Regions from separate parts of the Castellaniella denitrificans genome, predicted to be linked through region 2. Evidence: predicted binding sites of a transcription regulator. Region 2 holds the regulator's gene; each other region holds the start of a gene.

Region 1 (6,111 bases), on a different contig from region 2:
GGACATGTTCTTCTGGAAGTCGTCGAACAATTGATTGGGGGCGATCATCGCGGCCTCCTGGGATGGGGAAAGGGAAAACTGGCATTCTACCGCCCTGCCATGGATCACGGCCCACGCCATGGCTCGCAAGCCGCTCCGATTCGCCAGGTTCATTCATCGGGACGGTACTGGATCGCCTGGGCCATGTGCCCGGCCTCGATCCGGTCGTCGCCGTCCAGGTCGGCCAGGGTCCGCGCCACGCGCAGGGCCCGCCGCGTGGCGCGCGCCGACCAGCCCCAGGCCGCCGCGGCGCGCATCAGCAGCGCCCGGCCCTCGGCGTCCGGATCGCCATGGCGGTCCAGGGCCGCGCCGTCCAGTTCGGCGTTCAGGCAGCCCTGGCGCGCCAGTTGCAGGCGACGCGCGGCCAGCACCCTTTCCCGGACCAGGGCCGAAGGCTCGCCCGGCGGCGCGTCCAGCCACGAGGCTTCCACGCCCAGGCTGACGTGCAGGTCGATCCGGTCCAGCAGCGGCCCCGAGATCCGTGCCCGGTAGCGCGCGACGGTTCCCCGGGAACAGCGGCATTCCCGCCGGGGATGGGGATGCCCGTGCCAGCCGCACGGACAGGGATTCATGGCCGCCACGAGCTGGAAACGGGCGGGAAAGGAACAGCTGCCGGCCGCCCGGGCGACCGTGACGCAGCCGGTTTCCAGGGGCTCGCGCAGGGCTTCGAGGGCCTGGCGGCCGAATTCCGGCAATTCGTCCAGGAACAGCACGCCATGATGGGCCAGGCTGATTTCCCCGGGCCGGGGACGGGCGCCCCCGCCCACCAGCGCCGGCATGGAGGCCCCATGATGCGGCGCCCTGAACGGTGGCACCCGGGACAGGGACGGCCGGGACCGGGCCAGCCCATGCACGGCGGCGACTTCCAGAGCCTGCTCCGGGCTCAGGAGCGGCAGCAGGCCGGGCAGGCGCCGGGCCAGCATGCTCTTGCCCACGCCCGGGCAGCCGCGCAGCAGCAGGCCGTGTCCGCCGGCTGCCGCCAGTTCCAGGGCGCGCCGCGCCGCCGCCTGTCCCCGGACGTCGGACAGGCACGGAGCCGTGTCCTCGTCCTCCGGGCCATCGCACGCTGGCACGGCGGCGGGCAGTTCCGCCCGGCCGGCGAAATGGGCCACGACCTCGTCCAGCCCGCCAGCGGCCAGCACCCGCAATCCCGGCACCCGGGCGGCCACCCCGGCCGCCGCCGGAGCCATGATCAGCACGGCCCGCGGATCGGCGCGGGCGACCGAAAGCGCGATGGCCAGCGCGGCATCCGCCGGCACGATGCTGCCGGTCAGGGACAGCTCGCCCGCCAGCACGTAATGCCGCACGTCGGGCACCTGCCCCCGGGCATCGGCAACCTGCCCGGAAGCCAGCAGGACGCCCAGCGCGATCGGCAGGTCGAAACGGCCGGAATCCTTGGGCAGGTCGGCGGGCGCCAGGTTGGCGGTGATGCGCCCGGCCGGGAACTCGAAACCACCGCTGAGCAGCGCCGAGCGCACCCGCTCGCGGCTCTCGCGCACGCCCGCGCCCGGCAATCCGACGATGGAAAAAGAAGGCAGGCCGCTGCCCACGTGGACCTCGACCTGCACAGGCCAGACCCGCAGCCCGAACAGGGCCCGGCTGGATAGAACGGCAAGCGACATCGGCTCCTCCCGCGTCATTCCCCGTTCCACTATAGGGGCGGAGGGGGGATCGCGGGCGGCACGCGGGACGGATTTGTCCCGCCCCGCCGGGCTGACGCCCGGCGGGAGCCGGCGTTCCTTACTTGGAACCGCCGTTCGAGTTGCCGACGGCGCCCTGGATGGCGGCATCGGCCTTGGCGGCGCCTTCCTTCACGGATTCACGGGCGTTGTTGGCGGCATCGCCGGCCTTGTCGGCCAGTTCGCCGGCCTTGTCGGACACGGCCTGGCCGACTTCGGAGGCCTTGTCCTTGGCGGCTTCGGCCGATTCCTTGATCTTGTCCTGCATGGACTGCTGGTCGGCCGGGGCGCTCTGCTGTTCTTGCGGGGCGGGCGTGACGGGAGGCACGGGAGCCGGGGTCGGCGCCGTCGAAGGCGCGGGAGCCGCCGGAGGCGGCGCCGAGGCGTCATCGCTCTTGGAGCAAGCGGCCAGCAGGCTCAGCGATGCGGCCATGGCGGCCAAGGTCAGCGTTTTACGCGTCATGTTCATGATCTTCCCTATGCAAAATTCCGCTGTGTGAAATGCGGATCATCTTAGAAGACCGGTCTGTTACAACCGGCTTGGTTACAATTCTAGCGACCCTGGATCACGGGTAAACCCTGACATGTAATGACTGATGTCCGGGCCAGGGTCCCCGCCATGCCCCCTGACCCGCCCCGCCCGCAGGAGGAAGCCGTCCGGATCGACCCGCCCGGGCTCGCCGCACGGTCAACAACTGGACACAAAACCATGGGGCTCCAGGGGCCGGACCGCCGGATCGCTGCTTGAGCCTTCAACGGATCTTCGACGGATCGCCCCTCGGGCGCGCCGCCCACGGCCGCCGCACCGTTCCGGGGCGGGTCCGCACCGGCGCGGTGCGACCCGGTGCCGCCGGACCGTCTCCCCCGCCCCGCCGCCGTGCGCCCCGGCATGCGGCACAGTTGGCACGCCTCTTGCTTGAATCCTCCGTGCAAGCACACTGCAAAGGAGCATTCATGAAACTCGTCACCGCACTCATCAAGCCGTTCAAACTCGAGGAAGCCCATGCCGCGCTGGAAGCGGCCGGCATCCAGGGCATGACGGTCACGGAAGCCAAGGGATTCGGCCGGCAGAAGGGTCACACCGAGCTCTACCGGGGGGCGGAATACCAGGTCGATTTCCTGCCCAAGCTGCAGATCCAGGTCGCCGTCCCGGATGCCCAGGTGGAAATGACGGTGGAATGCCTGTGCCAGGCGGCCCGCACCGGCAAGATCGGCGACGGCAAGATCTTCGTCACGCCCCTGGAGCACGTGGTGCGCATCCGCACCGGCGAGACCGGCGAAGCCGCCCTCTGACCCCTACTGGAAAAGGAGTTCCCCATGGACAAGAGCGATCTGGTCTGGACCATGACCTCGACCCTGCTGGTCTGGCTGATGTGCGTGCCGGGCCTGGCGCTGTTCTACGGCGGCCTGGCGCGCAAGCGCCACGCGCTGTCCGTCATGACCCAGACGCTGGGCGTCTGCGCGCTGGCCACGGTGCTGTGGTTCGCCTACGGCTATTCTCTGGTGTTCACCGAGGGCTTCGGCGGCCTGGGCGGGTGGACGCGCCTGGGGCTGTCCGGCCTGTACCGCGCGGGGGACGCCGCGCCCCTGCCCCTGCTCGGCACGATCCCGGAACTGCTGTTCGCCCTGTTCCAGGCGACGTTCGCCGCCATCACCTGCGGACTGATCACCGGCAGCATGGCCGAGCGCACCCGCTTCGGCGCGGCGCTGGCCTTCGCCGGCCTGTGGTTCACGCTGGGCTACATGCCGATCGCGCACATGGTCTGGGCCGGGGACGGCTGGCTGCACCTGCGCGGCGCCCTGGACTTCGCCGGCGGCACCGTGGTCCACATCAGCGCGGGCGCGGCCGGCCTGGTGGGCGCGCGCTGGGTCGGCCCCCGGCTGGGATACGGCCGGGAAGCCATGCTGCCCCACAGCCTGCCGCTGAACCTGACCGGCGCCGCGCTGCTGTGGGTGGGCTGGTTCGGCTTCAACGGCGGATCGGCGCTGGCCGCCAACGAACAGGCCGTCCTGGCCGTGGCCAACACCTTGCTGGCCGCCGCCTGCGGCGTGCTGGCCTGGGCGCTGGCGGAGCGGGTCCTGAAGGGCCGGGCCTCGCTGCTGGGCGCGGCCTCCGGCGCCATCGCCGGGCTGGTGGGCATCACCCCGGCCGCCGGCCTGGTCGCGCCGGGCGCGGCGCTCGCCATCGGCGCGCTGGCCTCCTGGGCCGCGCTCTGGGGCGTGAGCGGCCTGAAGCGCCGGCTGGGCATCGACGACGCCTTCGACGTGTTCGGCATCCATGCCGTGGGCGGCATCGTGGGCGCCATCCTGACGGGCGTCTTCTATTCGGCCGATCTCGGCGGCCCCGGACCGGCGGGCCTGGGTGCGCTGCTGCGCCAGGTCTGGCTGCAAGCCGAGGCCGTCCTGGTCAGCCTGATCTGGGCGGCGGCCAGCGCCGCGATCTGCGCCCTGGTGGTGGACCGCCTGATCGGACTGCGGGCCGCGCCCGACGATGAACGCCAGGGCCTGGACGCCGCGGAGCACGGCGAAACGGCCTATCCGGACTGAGGCTCGGCGCGCACGTGGGCCGGGCCCCGCATCCCGGCCTCGTAGACCAGGCACTGGTTGCGGCCATGCTCCTTGGCGGCATACATGGCCAGGTCGGCGGCCCGCAGCAATTCGCTCGCGCTGTCGCCGTCGCGCGGATAGAAGGCCACCCCCATGCTGGCGGAAATCCGCGCGACGCTGTCGCCCAAGGCGTAGGGCTGGGCCAGGGATTCCAGCACCTTGCCGCACAAGGGAAGGACGTCGTCCGGGTTCCGGATGTCCCGGACGATGAGCGTGAATTCATCGCCGCCCAGGCGCGCCACCATGTCCGAGCTGCGCACGCACTCGCCCAGCCGTCGGGCCACCAGGCGCAGCAGTTGGTCGCCCGCGTCGTGGCCCAGGGTGTCGTTGACCTCCTTGAACAGGTCCAGGTCCAGGAACGCTAGGGCGAACGGCAGCCCGCCCTGCCTGGAATGCTCGATGCTGCGCCGCAGGTTCTCCTGGAACATCTGGCGGTTGGGCAGCTGGGTCAGGTGGTCGTAGTGCGCCTGGTGCCAGATCGACGCCTCGCGGCGGCGCTTCTCGGTCACGTCGGAAAACAGGCCGATGCGGCAATTGACGCTGCCGTCCTGGTTGTAGGACGTGTTGATCGACAGGCGCTCGACGTATTCCTCTCCCGATTTGCGCCGGTTGTGGATGTCGCCGCTCCAGCGGCCGGTCTCCCGCAGCCTGGCCCACATCGCCCGGTAGAAGTCCTTGTCGTGGCGCCCGGAGCTGAGCACGGCCATGGTGCGCCCGATCACGTCCTCGGCACCGTAGCCGGTCACCGCCGTGAAGGCCGGGTTGATGTCCTGGATGACGCCATTGGCGTCGGTGACCACCATGGCCTCGCTGGTGTGGGCATAGACCAGGGCGGCCCGCCGCGCCGAGGCCTCGGCGCGCTTGCGTTCGGTGATGTCGAACATGATGCCGATCAGGACCGGCCGGCCGTGCAGGGACATCAGCGAGCCGAAGATTTCCAGTTCGATCGGATCGCCGTCGCGGCGCCGCGCCACGCACTCGTAGCGTGTCCGGGCCGCGCGCCCCGACAGCCACTCCAGCGCCTGGGCGCGGGCCACCTCGTAGGCCGGCCCGACGAACACGCGCCCGAAGGGAAGGCCCGCGGCCAGCTCGGCCTGGGGATAGCCCAGGATTTCCGCCATCCGGGCATTGGCATGGATGAAGCGCAGGTTCTCGTCGGCCATGTAGATGCCCGCGACCGTGTTGTCCGACAGGCCGTTGAACATGGCCTGGGCCTCGGCCAGCGCCGCGTGCTCTCTTTCGATGTCCCGCAGCAACTGCTCGATGTGCGCCGCGGAATCGTTCAGCACCCGGCCCAGTTCGCCCAGTTCGTCGCCGGGCGGCAGCGCCGAGCGGGCGGCGTAGTCGCCCGCCGCCAGGGCCCGGCACTGTTTCACCAGGTCGCGGATGGGCCGCAGGATCCGGCGGAAGACCACCCAGCCGGCCAGGGCCAGCAGGACGAGGTCCAGCGCGAACAGGGCATAGGCGCCGTAGAGGGTCCGCTGCTGGACCGTCCGGGCCTGGACGACCAGGCCGTCCATGAGCGCCTCGGTATGCGCCAGCAGATCCGCGCCGGTCCGCGCCAGGTCCGCCACGGCGTCCCGGTCTCCGGCCGGCGCCCCGGCCAGCGCGTCGACGGCGACGCGATAGCGCATCCAGGCCAGGCCGACGGCGCTCAGCTGCGGCGCGAGCACTTCCGGCACGGGGGCGATGTCCAGGCCGAACGCGTGGCCGCCGCGGCGCAGCGTGTCGTGCGCCGCCTCGAACAGGGACGGCAGATCCGCCTGGTCGGGATCCGGCAGGTCAG
Region 2 (6,111 bases):
ACGCCCATGGCGTCCTCCAGGCCCGGCGTGTCGCGCAGCACCAGGATGGCTTGGCCGGTCTCGGTCAGCAGCTGGGCGCTTTCGACGTGGCGGGTGGTGCCGGGGCGGTCCGCGACCTCGCCGAAGGACTCGTCGCGCAGCAGCGTGCGCAGCAGCGAAGTCTTGCCGGTATTGGTATGGCCGACGACCGCCAGGTCGATGGGATTCGAGACGTCAGTCATGGCGGAAGCTTCCGATGTGTTCGAGCCAGCCGTCCAGGCTGGGTATCCGGGAAACGGCCTGTTGCGACAGGATGTCCTGCCAGGCCCGCAAGCGTTGCGGTGTGCCGCCGAGGCACAGGGCGCGCAGGTCGGGGCAGGACCGGCGCAGCTCGTCGAGCCAGGCGGCGGCGCCCCTGTCCGGGGTCAGGCGCGCGTCGCAGACGAACAGCAGGTGCGCGGGCGGCGCGCGCAGCAGCGCGCGGATGCGGGCGCGATCTTCCCGGCTGTCGCAGCGGCCCAGGTCCGCCACGCCGTCCGGCAGGCCGGCCGGAGGCCAGGCCAGGTCGGGCCCCAGTTCGTAGGCCAGCACCGCCGCATGGGCGCCGCCGGCGGCGGACGGCGCGACGGGACCGGCCGTGCCACCCGCCGCCGGCGCGGGACGGTCGATGCCCAGGCTGGCATGGGTGGGCAGCAGGCGCTCGCGCAGGTCCAGCCAGCCCGGCAGGCCCGGATCGACGGTCAGCCGGGCCAGGCGGCGGCGCAGGTGCAGGACGCAGGCGAACAGCGCCAGCAGCCGCGGCAACAGCCCCCAGACGACGATGCAGCCGATCAGCCACAGGGACCAGTCGGCCTGGACGCCGGCGGCCAGCGGCTGCGGGCCCAGGCTGGCGGCGATCTGGGCATCGTCCGGCGCCGGGAAGCCCAGCAGGCCGGGCAGATGGCCCAGCGCGCGGGTCGCGCCGACGAAGGCGTCCGGCGACAGCAGGGTGGTTTCCCAATGGAAAGTGTAGCGGCGCGCGCTCAGCAGCAGGAGCAGCGTGGGCACCGCCCCCAGAAAGGCGGCCGTCCAGGCCCCGTGGCTGATCAGTCCGATCGCGGTCTTCCAGGCCCGCGCCCGGCCCAGCAGCGACAGGAAGGCCTGGGCCGCCAGGGCGCCGTCCGGCCCCCGGACCAGGCGCCGCGTCAGCCAGAGCCACAGGCGCGACAGGGTGGTGGAGTCGGGCAGCCCCGGCAGCCAGCCGGCCAGCCAGATCAGGAAGGTGAGCGCATGCAGCCCCAGCAGCCCCAGCAGGGCCAGCGCCAGGTTCACCTGGCCCTGCCCCAGGACGGCGGCGGCCGTGCCGATGCCCGCCAGGCAGGCGCACAGCCACAGGAGCGCCAGCGCCCAGCGGGCGCCGACGGCCCACTGGACCAGGCGGTCATGCAGCTCGCCGTGTTCGGCCAGCCACGCGGCCCGCGCCAGGATGCGGTCCTGGAGATCGGCCGGCCGGCGCAGGGCGGCCTGGCAGGCGGCGCGGTCTTCCAGCGGTCCCCAGTGCGCTTCCCGCAGACGAACGGCCTCGGCCTGCCAGTACTGGAGCAGCGGGCTGGCGGCACGGGCATCGGCGGCGGACGGGCGGTTCCACATGGGGAAACGGGCGGGTGAAAACAGGATGATACCGAGTTTTACCGGATCCGGGCGCTCCGGGCCTCAGGCTCCCGCCGGCCCGCGCGCCTTGCGCACGCTGGCCGGCGGCACGCCCATGGCCTCGCGGTACTTGGCCACGGTCCGCCGCGCGATCACCACGTCCCGGTCGGCCAGCATCTGCGCCAGCCGCATGTCGGACAGGGGCTTGCCGGCCGGTTCCGACTCCAGCATCGTCCGCATCAGCGCCTGCACGGCCAGCGCCGAGGTTTCCTCGCCCGAGCGGGTCTGCACCACCGTGCCGAAGAAGAATTTCAGCTCGTGCACGCCCCAGGGCGTCTGCGCGTACTTCAAGCGCGTGGCGCGGGAAATCGTCGATTCATGGAGATCCAGCGCCTGGGCGACTTCCCGCAGGGTGAGCGGGCGCAGGGCGGAAACGCCGGACTCCAGGAACGCCCGCTGATGCCGCGCGATGTATTCCGCCACCCGCAGGATCGTCTGCCGGCGCTGGTCCAGGTTGTGGATCAGGCTGCGCGCCTGGCGCACCCGGTCCCGCAGGTCGGGCGACAGGTCCTGGCCCGCCAGGCCGTCCGCCAGCTCCGGATTCAGGCGCACGCGGGGCTCGACGGCGGGATTGAGGCTGACCCGCCAGCCGTCCGCCGCGCGATGGAACAGCACGTCGGGCACGACGTAGTGGACGGGATCGGTCTGCCAGGCGCCCGCCGGCCTGGGGTCCAGGCGCCGCAGGGCGCGGTGGGCGGCGTCCAGCAGCGCGCGGTCGCAGCCCAGCGCCTCGCACAACCGCCCCCAGCGGCCCGCGCCCAGATCCTCCAGGTGCTCCGTCAGCCGGCGGGCGCAGGCCAGCACGTCCGCCGGCCACTCGTCGGCGCGCGCCCGCAACTGCAGCCGCAGGCATTCGGACAGGTCGCGCGCGGCCACCCCGGCGGGATCGAAGGACTGCAGCAGGCGCAGCGCCGTGCGCCATTCCTCTTCCTCGACTTCCAGGCCCGGCGGCAGGCCGTCGGCCAGCGCCTCGGGATCGAATTCCAGATAGCCGCGCTCGTCCAGTTCGCCCATCAGCCGGACCACCAGCAGGCAGTCGCGTTCCGTGGCGCGGGTCGCGTGCAGCTGCTGCAGCAGGTGATCGATCAGGCTGGGCGGCTGGCCCGGTTCCGGCAGGTCGTCGGGCAGGGCGGCGCGCGCGGGCTGCGACCACAGGCGATCCAGCCGCTCGGCCTGGGCCGCCGATTCCGGTTCCGGATCGACGGTCTCGAGCAGCGGATTGTCGGCCAGCGCCTGGGCGATCTCCTGGTCCAGCTCCTGGGACGAGCATTGCAGCAGGGCCAGCGCCTGGCGCAGCTGCGGCGTCAGCGTCAGGTGCTGATGCTGGCCCAGCTCCAGGGATGGTTGCGCGCGCATGTTCAATCTAAAATAAAGCCATGAAACCGGAACGAAATGAATCCTCCAGCCGTCGGGACCACGCCTTGCTGCGCAGGATCCTGCTCAGGCTCACCGCCACGTCCAGGATCCTCGCGGCCGCCCTGGTCGTGATGGTCGTCCTGATCTGGTATGACGCGCTGAACCGGCTGCTGGCTTTCGGCAACGGCATCGATTATGCCGGAAACCGCATCGTAGGGGCGGAAGCCACCGCCTTGCTGCAGCGCTACAACCCCTACTTCTGGGGCGCGCTGGTCACGCTCTGCTCCCTGCTGCTGGCCTACCTGACCTGGCTGGCCGTGCGCGCGATCATGGCGCGCGCACGCCTGCGTCCCGTCGATCCCGCCTCCTTCCAGCAACTGGCCGACCAGTTGTCCGGCGCCACGCTGGACGTGCTGCTGTGGGCCTGGCAGACCCGCGACGAACCCCTGCGCGTGGGCGACCTGATGCTGACCCGCGACGAACTGTCCGCCGGCCGCGCCGCCCGGCTGCATCGCGCGGCCGAACAGCTCGCCGTCCTGGAAAACGCCCGCCAGCGGCAGTAACGCCCCTCGGCCGGGCTTCCCGGCCGGTCCGTGCGCACGCCATCGTCCCGGTCTCGACTTCCCTCAGGCCTCGGCTTCTCTCTTCATACAATCGCATATGAGAATAATTATCATAATCATTGATTAATGCGTTTAGATTCCCTATAGTGTGGCTCGCGCCCGGGCAATCCACGCCGCCCGGCTCCCTCGTCCCTCCCCGAGCCATGATCGCGTCCCGCCCGTCCTGTCACTGATCCACACAGGGAACCCAAAAATGAACCATGCGATCATGGGCCGGGGAGAAGCATCCGCCGCGCTGCGCGTCGGGGCGCGCGCGCTGGCGCTGGCATTCAGCCTGCCGCTGGCCGGCGCGGCCTTCGCCCAGGAAACCGGCACGCAGCACGCCACCTGGCTCGACACCATCACCGTGACGGGCACGCGCACCGAAACATCCGTCATGAACAACCCCGCCTCGGTCTCGGTCGTCGACCGGGAGCAGATCGAGCGCCAGGCGCCCGAGAGCATCGCCGAGCTGGTGCGCGACGTACCCGGCGTCGAGGTCGTCGACGCGTCCGCGCCGGGCATGAAGCGCCTGCGCATCCGGGGCGAATCCTCGCACCGCGTGACCATCCTGGTCGACGGGCAGGAAATCACCGACCACAGCGACTATGGCACGCCCATCCTGGTGGACCCGGCCAACGTCGAGCGCATCGACGTCATCCGCGGGCCGGCCTCGGTGCTGTACGGCGCCAAGGCCATCGGCGGCGTGGTCAACATCATCACCAAGCGCGGCGCGCCCAGGCCCATCCAGCTGGAAACGGGCGGCAGCTACTATTCCGGCACGCGCGGCTGGCAGGGCTGGGCCGCCGTGTCCGGCACCGTGGGCGATTTCGACTACCGCCTGTCGGGCAGCGCCGACCGCCACCACGACCGCGAAGTGCCGAACGGCCGCTACACCCAGGACGGCCGCCTGGACGGTTCCAGCTACCGCGACAGCGACGTGGCGCTGCACCTGGGCTACACCTTCGGCCAGAACCGCAACCACTACCTGGCGCTGAAGGCCGAGCAGCACATCCTGAGCACGGACAGCTGGACGGATCCGGATTACCTGCAGGACCCGATCCGCGATTTCCGCATCGAGCTGCCCAAGCGCGACCTGCGCAAGGCCGGCCTGTACTACGACGCCAAGGACCTGAGCCCCGTGGTCAGGAAGATCCACGTCGACGCCTACCGCCAGACCGTGGACCGATTGTTCGAGAACCGGGTCGAAGTGCAGCCGACCTCCTTCATGAACGTCAAGAACACCGCCACCTCGGACGACCGCAACCTGAACTACGGCGGCACCGCGCAGATCGACCTGGCGCTGCACCCCGACCACTACACGATCGCCGGCGTGCAGTACCTGATGGACGACCTGGACACCAGCAAGAACAGCATCACGACCACCTACAGGACGGTTCCGTTCCCCACGACGACCGTGAAGGTCAGCCCGACGCAGACCCGCGCCTCGATCCAGACGGCCTCGGTGTTCGCCCAGGACGAATGGTCCTTCGCCCGGGACTTCAAGCTGACCGCGGGCCTGCGGTACTACCACGTGCGCTCGACCCTGGACGAAACCACCAGCGCCGCCCTGGCGGACCAGGACGACGGCACCACCAACCGCCTGGTCAAGTCCCTGGGCCTGACCTGGAGCGGCCTGCGGCACACCACCCTGCGCGCCCTGTATTCCGAGGGCTACACCATGCCGACCCTGGCGCAGATGTACTCCGACACCACGGCCGGCAGCGGCAATCTGACGCGCGCCAATCCCGGCCTGAAGCCCGAGACCTCGCAGAACTACGAGCTGGGGGCACGCTACCAGAACGCGGGCGTGGTCCTGGACGCCGCCCTCTTCTACACCCAGGCCAAGGACTACATCGGCACGGCGCCGTGCGCCTCGACGGGCACCTGCCCGGCGGGCTACGCCGCGAGCGACCGCACCTACATCAACACCGACCGCGCCGACACCCACGGCGTCGAGCTGGCCGCCGAATACACGCTGCCCGGCACGGGCTTCACCCCCTACGTGTCCGGCGCCTGGATGCAGCGGGAGCTGAAGTACGCCGCCTATTCGACCAGGAACAGCGGCGTGCCGGCCTTCTCCGGCCGCGCGGGAGTGCGCTACGACACGGCGCTGTACGGTGCCGACGTCTGGGCCGACCTGTTCGTGCGCGCGGCGACCCCGATCAAGGAAACCACGCTCGACGGCGCCGCCTTCACGACCGAGCGCCTGCCGGGCTGGGGCACGCTGAACCTGGCCTTCGGCGGCACGCACGGCAAGGACCGCAAGATCCAGGTCGGAGTGCAGTTCAACAACATCCTGGACAAGGAATACCGGAGCTCGCTCAACACCCTGCCGGGCACCGGCCGCAGCGTGGAAGTCACCCTGCGCACGACCTTCTGAGCCCGCCGGCCCGGGCCGCGGACCGCGTGCGTCCGCGGCCCGAAAGCCATCCCGGCGCGCGCCCGGATGCCTGGACGCGCCGTTGCGCCGGCGCCGCATCCC
Region 3 (6,111 bases), on a different contig from region 2:
TCGATCGCCGACCAGGCGCGCACCATCCGCATCCCGGTGCACATGATCGAGACGATCAACAAGATGAACCGGATCAACCGCCAGATCCTGCAGGAAACCGGCGCCGAGCCGGATCCCGCCACGCTGGCGCAGAAGATGGACATGCCGGAAGACAAGGTCCGCAAGATCCTGAAGATCGCCAAGGAACCGATCTCGATGGAAACCCCCATCGGCGACGACGACGATTCCCACCTGGGCGACTTCATCGAGGACACCGGCACCGTCTCGCCTTCGGATTCGGCGCTGCATGGCTCCATGCGCGACGTGGTCAAGGAAGTCCTGGATTCGCTCACCCCGCGCGAGGCCAAGGTCCTGCGCATGCGTTTCGGCATCGAGATGAGCACCGACCAGACGCTGGAGGAAGTCGGCAAGCAGTTCGACGTGACCCGCGAGCGCATCCGCCAGATCGAGGCCAAGGCCCTGCGCAAGCTGCGCCACCCCAGCCGCGCGGACAAGCTGAAGTCCTTCCTCGAAGGGCAGTGATCCGGGTTTTTCGCATCGATGCCGTATGAACGGGGCCGCCTTCGGGCGGCCCCGTTCCGTTCCCGCTGCCGCTGGTACCGTTATTGCAGTTTGCGGTAGAGCGTGCTGCGGTGGATGCCCAGGCGGCGCGCGGCGCGGCTGACGTTGCCCTGGCAGGCGCGCAGGGCCTGCTCGATGGCCCGCCGTTCCAGCGCGCGCAGATCGGCGCCGGGATCGGCATCGCCGTCCGTCGGGAGCGCCGGGGCCGTGCTCCAGGCCGCCGGGGCGGGGACGCCCGGCTCGTGGCCGGGCGCCGCGTCGGGGGCGGGACCCGGCGCCGCGATGTCCCCGGGCAGGCCGCCGGCCGCGATGGGCGCGGGCCCCGGATGCTGGCAGCGCAGCCGGCGCAGCACGCTGAACAGTTCCCGGTAGTTGCCCGGCCAGTCGTGGCGGGCCAGCGCGGCCAGCGCGTCGCCGGCCAGGTGGCCCCCCAGCGTCCGGTAGGCGTCGCCGATGAAGGCCGCCAGGTCGGGCCGTTCGCGCAGCGGCGGCAGGTGCAGCGGCATGTCCTGCAGCCGGTAGTACAGGTCGGCGCGGAACCGCCCCTGGGCCACCAGGGCCTTCAGGTCCTGGTGGCTGGCGCTGACCAGGCCGAATTCCAGGGGTACGCGCTTGTCCGAGCCCAGGGGCTGGACCTCGCGTTCCTGCAGGACCCGCAGCAGCCGGGTCTGCAGCGCCAGCGGCATGTCGCCGATCTCGTCCAGGAACAGCACGCCGCCCTGCGCCTGCCGCAGCAGGCCGCGCGCGCCTTCGCGCCGCGCGCCGGTGAAGGCGCCCGGTTCGTAGCCGAAGAGTTCGGATTCGACCAGGTGCTCGGGCAGGGCGGCGCAGTTGATGGCGACGAAGGGGCCGGCGCGCCAGGCGCTGCGGGCGTGGATGTGGCGCGACAGGACTTCCTTGCCCGTGCCGGTCTCGCCGCACAGCAGCACGGCCAGGCCCGCGTCCAGGGCGCGCACGGCCTGGTCCAGCAGAGGGCTGCTGACGGCGTCGGGTTCGGGCAGGAGGCGGGCCGCCGGGCGGGCGGCGGCCGGGACCGCGGGCCGCGGAGCCGGCGGGATGGTCGCGGGGCGCGCCGGCGCGTGCGGCGGCGCGATCAGGCGGCCGGTCAGGGGCTGGCCGTCGTGGCGGTGCAGCGGCGCGTCCCGGGTGTGCAGCGGTCCGTCGATCCATTGCGCGCAGGGCGTGCCGATGAGGCGTCCCCAGTCGGCGTCCAGCGCCCGCAGGGCCGCCTCGTTGGCGCCGGCGATGCGGGCGTCGTCGTCCAGCAGCAGCAGGGCGTGGCCGTCGTCCTCCGGCCCCCGGCCGAGGCGGAAGTCCAGCCGGCGCAGCGGGCTTTCGCCCAGGATCTGGTCGGCGATGCCCCGCGCCATGCGCTGCACCAGGGCCAGCATGGTGGCGTGCCTGTCGTCGGCCGGGCCGGACAGGTCGAGGATGCCGAGGATCTCGCCCGTGGCCGAGAAGATGGGTGCGGCATGGCAGCTGAGGATGCTGTTGCAGGCCAGGAAATGCTCCGCGCCGTGGATGCGCACGGCGCGGCCGTCGTGCAGGGCGGTGCCGATGGCGTTGGTGCCGCGCAGGGGCTCGGCCCAGCTGACGCCGGGCTGCAGCGCCACGCGGCGCGCCTTGTCCTGGAAGCTGCGGCTGCCGCGTTCGTGCAGGATCAGGCCGCTGGGGTCGGCCAGCAGCACGACGCTGTGCGCCGAGTCCGCCAGCGCGCCCAGCGCGCCGAGGCTGGGTTCGGCCAGGCGCAGCAGGTGCCGGTGGGCCTCGCGGCGGATGTCCAGGTCCGCGCGGGGCAGGGGATTGGGGTCGGCCAGCAGGGCGGGATCCAGGTCGGCGCAGCGCGCCCAGGACTGGTGGATGCGCGTCGCCGCCTGCGGGCGGGCGCCCGGCGCCAGGTGGATCGTGGGCGGTGCCTGCATGGAAGTCCTCCGTCCGGGGGTGTCGCGGACGCTGTCGCGGTCCGCGGCGAAGACTGTCGCCGCTTGCGGCGCGGATTGTCGCAAAATGCGACAAGTCCCTGTTTTGAAAGACGATTCGGGTCCAGTATGCCACCACCGCCCGGTCTTTGAAAGCGCCGCCCGGGCGAACCGCGCGAGGCCCGCCGGGACCGCGCGCGGACGCCGCGTCCCGGCGCTCCTGGGGGCCGGAACGCATGCCTTCGGCGCGAGCTGGCATGCTCCTTGCTTGGATGGAAGGGAGCCCCGCCGCGCGCCGCGGCGGCGCGTCCGGCGCCTCGCCCGCGCGGGGGCCGGCCCATTTCACCAAGGAGACAGACATGGACATGACCGACCTGAAGCACTTTGGCATCGATATCGGCTTTCCCTACAAGAAGCACTACGAAAACTACATCGGCGGGCGCTGGGTGGCGCCGGCCGGCGGGCGGTATTTCGACAACCTGTCGCCGATCACCGGGCAGGTGTTCTGCAAGGTCCCGCGCTCGGATGCAGCCGATGTCGAGGCCGCGCTGGACGCCGCCCACGCCGCGCGCAAGGCCTGGGGCGAGACTTCGGTGGCGGAACGCTCCGGCGTGCTGCTGCGCATCGCCGACCGCATGGAACAGAACCTGCGCCTGCTGGCGGTGGCCGAGACCATCGACAACGGCAAGCCGCTGCGCGAGACCATGGCGGCGGACCTGCCGCTGGCCGTCGACCACCTGCGCTATTTCGCCGGCTGCATCCGCGCCCAGGAAGGCGGGATTTCGGAAATCGACAAGACCACGGTGGCCTACCATTTCCACGAGCCCATGGGCGTGGTGGGGCAGATCATCCCCTGGAACTTCCCCCTGCTGATGGCCGCCTGGAAGCTCGGTCCGGCCCTGGCGGCGGGCAACTGCGTGGTGCTCAAGCCCGCCGAGCAGACGCCGGCCTCGATCCTGGTGCTGATGGAACTGATCGGCGACCTGTTGCCGCCCGGCGTGCTCAACATCGTCAACGGCTTCGGCAAGGAGGCCGGGGCGGCGCTGGCCTCCAGCAAGCGCATCGCCAAGATCGCCTTCACCGGCTCGACGCCGACCGGCAGGCACATCCTGCACGCGGCCGCCGACAACCTGATCCCCAGCACGGTGGAACTGGGCGGCAAGAGCCCCAACATCTTCTTCGCCAACGTGATGGACCAGGACGACGCCTTCTTCGACAAGGCCCTGGAAGGCCTGAGCATGTTCGCTCTGAACCAGGGCGAGGTCTGCACCTGCCCCTCGCGCATCCTGGTCCAGGAATCCATCTACGAGCGTTTCATCGAGCGCGCCATCCAGCGGGTCGAGTCCATGAAGACCGGCCACCCCCTGGACGCCTCCACCATGCTGGGCGCCCAGGTGTCCAAGGCGCAGATGGACAAGATCCTGGGCTACATCGACATCGGCCGCGAGGAAGGCGCCCGCTGCCTGACGGGCGGCGCGCGCAACGTGCCCGGCGCCGGCCTGGACCAGGGCTTCTACGTCAAGCCCACGCTGCTGTTCGGCGAGAACGACATGCGCGTCTTCCAGGAAGAAATCTTCGGCCCCGTGGCCTCGGTCATGACCTTCCGGGACGAGGACGAGGCCGTCGCCATCGCCAACGACACTTACTACGGCCTGGGGGCCGGGGTGTGGACGCGCGACGGCTCGCAGGCCTACCGGGTCGGGCGGCAGATCCAGGCCGGGCGGGTCTGGACCAACTGCTACCACCTGTACCCGGCGCATGCGGCCTTCGGCGGCTACAAGCAGTCCGGCATCGGCCGCGAGAACCACAAGATGGCGCTGAACGCCTACCAGCAGACCAAGTGCCTGCTGGTCAGCTACAGCCCGGACGCGCTCGGGTTCTTCTGACGCGGACATGACGCCGGCCCGATGGCCGGCGTTCTTCATTCCGGCTCCGAAAAAGGACGGCGCTCCGCCGGAGCGCCGGGGGAGCCTTTTGCCTGAAAGGAGGTGTATCGATGGAAACCACCATGAAAGCCGCCGTCGTGCGGGAATTCGGCAAGCCGCTGGCGATCGAGGAGGTCGCCGTGCCCCGGCCCGGCCCCGGCCAGATCCTGGTCCGGATCGAGGCTTCGGGAGTCTGCCATACCGACCTGCATGCCGCGCACGGCGACTGGCCGGTCAAGCCCAAGCCGCCCTTCATCCCCGGCCACGAGGGCGTGGGGTACGTGGTCGGTCTCGGGGCGGGCGTGCGCCACGTCAAGGAGGGCGACCGCGTCGGGATCCCGTGGCTGTATTCGGCTTGCGGGCATTGCGCGCATTGCCTGGGCGGCTGGGAAACCCTGTGCGAGAGCCAGCAGAACACCGGCTATTCGGTCAACGGCGGCTTCGCCCGCTACACCGTCGCCGAGGCCGACTATGTCGGCCGCCTGCCCGACACCGTCGGCTTCGTCGAGATCGCGCCGGTCCTGTGCGCGGGCGTCACCGTCTACAAGGGCCTGAAGGTCACCGACACCAAGCCCGGCGACTGGGTGGTGATCTCGGGGATCGGCGGGCTGGGCCACATGGCGGTCCAGTACGCCCGGGCGATGGGCATGAACGTCGCGGCGGTGGATATCGACGACGGCAAGCTCGCGCTGGCGCGCCGGCTAGGCGCCGAGGTGACGGTGAACGCCCGGGAAACCGACCCCGCGGCGTATCTCCGGCGCGAAATCGGCGGCGCCCACGGCGTGCTGGTGACCGCCGTGTCCCCCAAGGCCTTCGAACAGGCCCTGGGCATGGCGCGGCGCGGCGGCACGATCGCCTTGAACGGCCTGCCGCCGGGGGACTTTCCCCTGCCGATCTTCGACATGGTGCTCAACGGCATCACGGTGCGGGGTTCCATCGTGGGGACTCGCCTGGACCTGCAGGAAGCGCTGGATTTCGCCGGCGCGGGGAAGGTGGCGGCCACCGTTTCCACCGAAAGGCTGGAGAACGTCAACGCGGTCTTCGAGCGCATGCTGCAAGGCCGAATCGACGGCCGCGTCGTGCTCGACATGGCGGCGTAGGACCGGACCCGGAGCGGGCGGGGCCCAGGCCTCGCCCGCGGCCCGGGCGGCCGCGCCGCACGGGCCGGGACGTCCGGCCCGGGGCTGGGGCCGACTCAGGCGGCCTGGGCCGCCCGGTCCTCGGCCTCGGCGAGACCGATCGGCTGGGCGTGGGCGTCCGTGTCCAGCGGCACTGCGCCCGAGGACAGGGCCTCGTCCAGGCGGCGCTTGTCCAGCTCGCCTTCCCAGCGGGCCACCACCACGGTGGCGGTGGCGTTGCCCACCAGGTTGGTCAGGGCGCGGCATTCCGACATGAAGCGGTCCACGCCCAGGATCAGGGCCATGCCGGCCACCGGCACCGAGGGGATGACCGACAGCGTGGCCGCCAGCGTGATGAAGCCGGCGCCGGTGACGCCGGCCGCGCCCTTGGAGCTGAGCATGGCCACCAGCAACAGCAGGATCTGGTCGCCCAGGCTCAGGGGAATGTCGCAGGCCTGGGCGATGAACAGGGCCGCCATGGTCATGTAGATGTTGGTGCCGTCCAGGTTGAAGGAATAGCCGGTGGGAATCACCAGGCCCACGACCGATTTCGAGCAGCCGGCGCCTTCCATCTTCTGCATCAGGGTG

What was found. The regulator sigma-54, encoded in region 2, starts transcription at its own class of promoters, with help from an activator protein. The targets are predictions, from matches to a motif close to TGGCANGNAANCTGCTTT.
Region 1: ACFO27_RS13560 (P-II family nitrogen regulator) is a predicted target of sigma-54. The motif match lies at 2,620-2,637, and genes of this name have one in related genera.
Region 3: exaC (acetaldehyde dehydrogenase ExaC) is a predicted target of sigma-54. The motif match lies at 2,734-2,751, and genes of this name have one in related genera.

Annotation. Positions count from the first base shown of each region.
Region 1 covers NZ_JBHSEZ010000028.1:306,552-312,662, reverse strand. Annotated here, with positions in the region: gene ACFO27_RS13575 (accessory factor UbiK family protein) at 1-48, opposite strand, end outside; gene ACFO27_RS13570 (YifB family Mg chelatase-like AAA ATPase) at 150-1,661, opposite strand; gene ACFO27_RS13565 (hypothetical protein) at 1,780-2,181, opposite strand; gene ACFO27_RS13560 (P-II family nitrogen regulator) at 2,673-3,011, shown strand; gene ACFO27_RS13555 (ammonium transporter) at 3,036-4,265, shown strand; gene ACFO27_RS13550 (diguanylate cyclase domain-containing protein) at 4,253-6,111, opposite strand, start outside.
Region 2 covers NZ_JBHSEZ010000001.1:1,042,838-1,048,948, forward strand. Annotated here, with positions in the region: gene ACFO27_RS04870 (GTPase/DUF3482 domain-containing protein) at 1-221, opposite strand, end outside; gene ACFO27_RS04875 (DUF2868 domain-containing protein) at 214-1,608, opposite strand; gene rpoN (RNA polymerase factor sigma-54) at 1,672-3,024, opposite strand; gene ACFO27_RS04885 (hypothetical protein) at 3,045-3,587, shown strand; gene ACFO27_RS04890 (TonB-dependent receptor plug domain-containing protein) at 3,841-6,009, shown strand.
Region 3 covers NZ_JBHSEZ010000028.1:157,432-163,542, forward strand. Annotated here, with positions in the region: gene rpoD (RNA polymerase sigma factor RpoD) at 1-522, shown strand, start outside; gene ACFO27_RS12835 (sigma-54-dependent Fis family transcriptional regulator) at 603-2,483, opposite strand; gene exaC (acetaldehyde dehydrogenase ExaC) at 2,840-4,366, shown strand; gene adhP (alcohol dehydrogenase AdhP) at 4,477-5,505, shown strand; gene ACFO27_RS12850 (dicarboxylate/amino acid:cation symporter) at 5,601-6,111, opposite strand, start outside.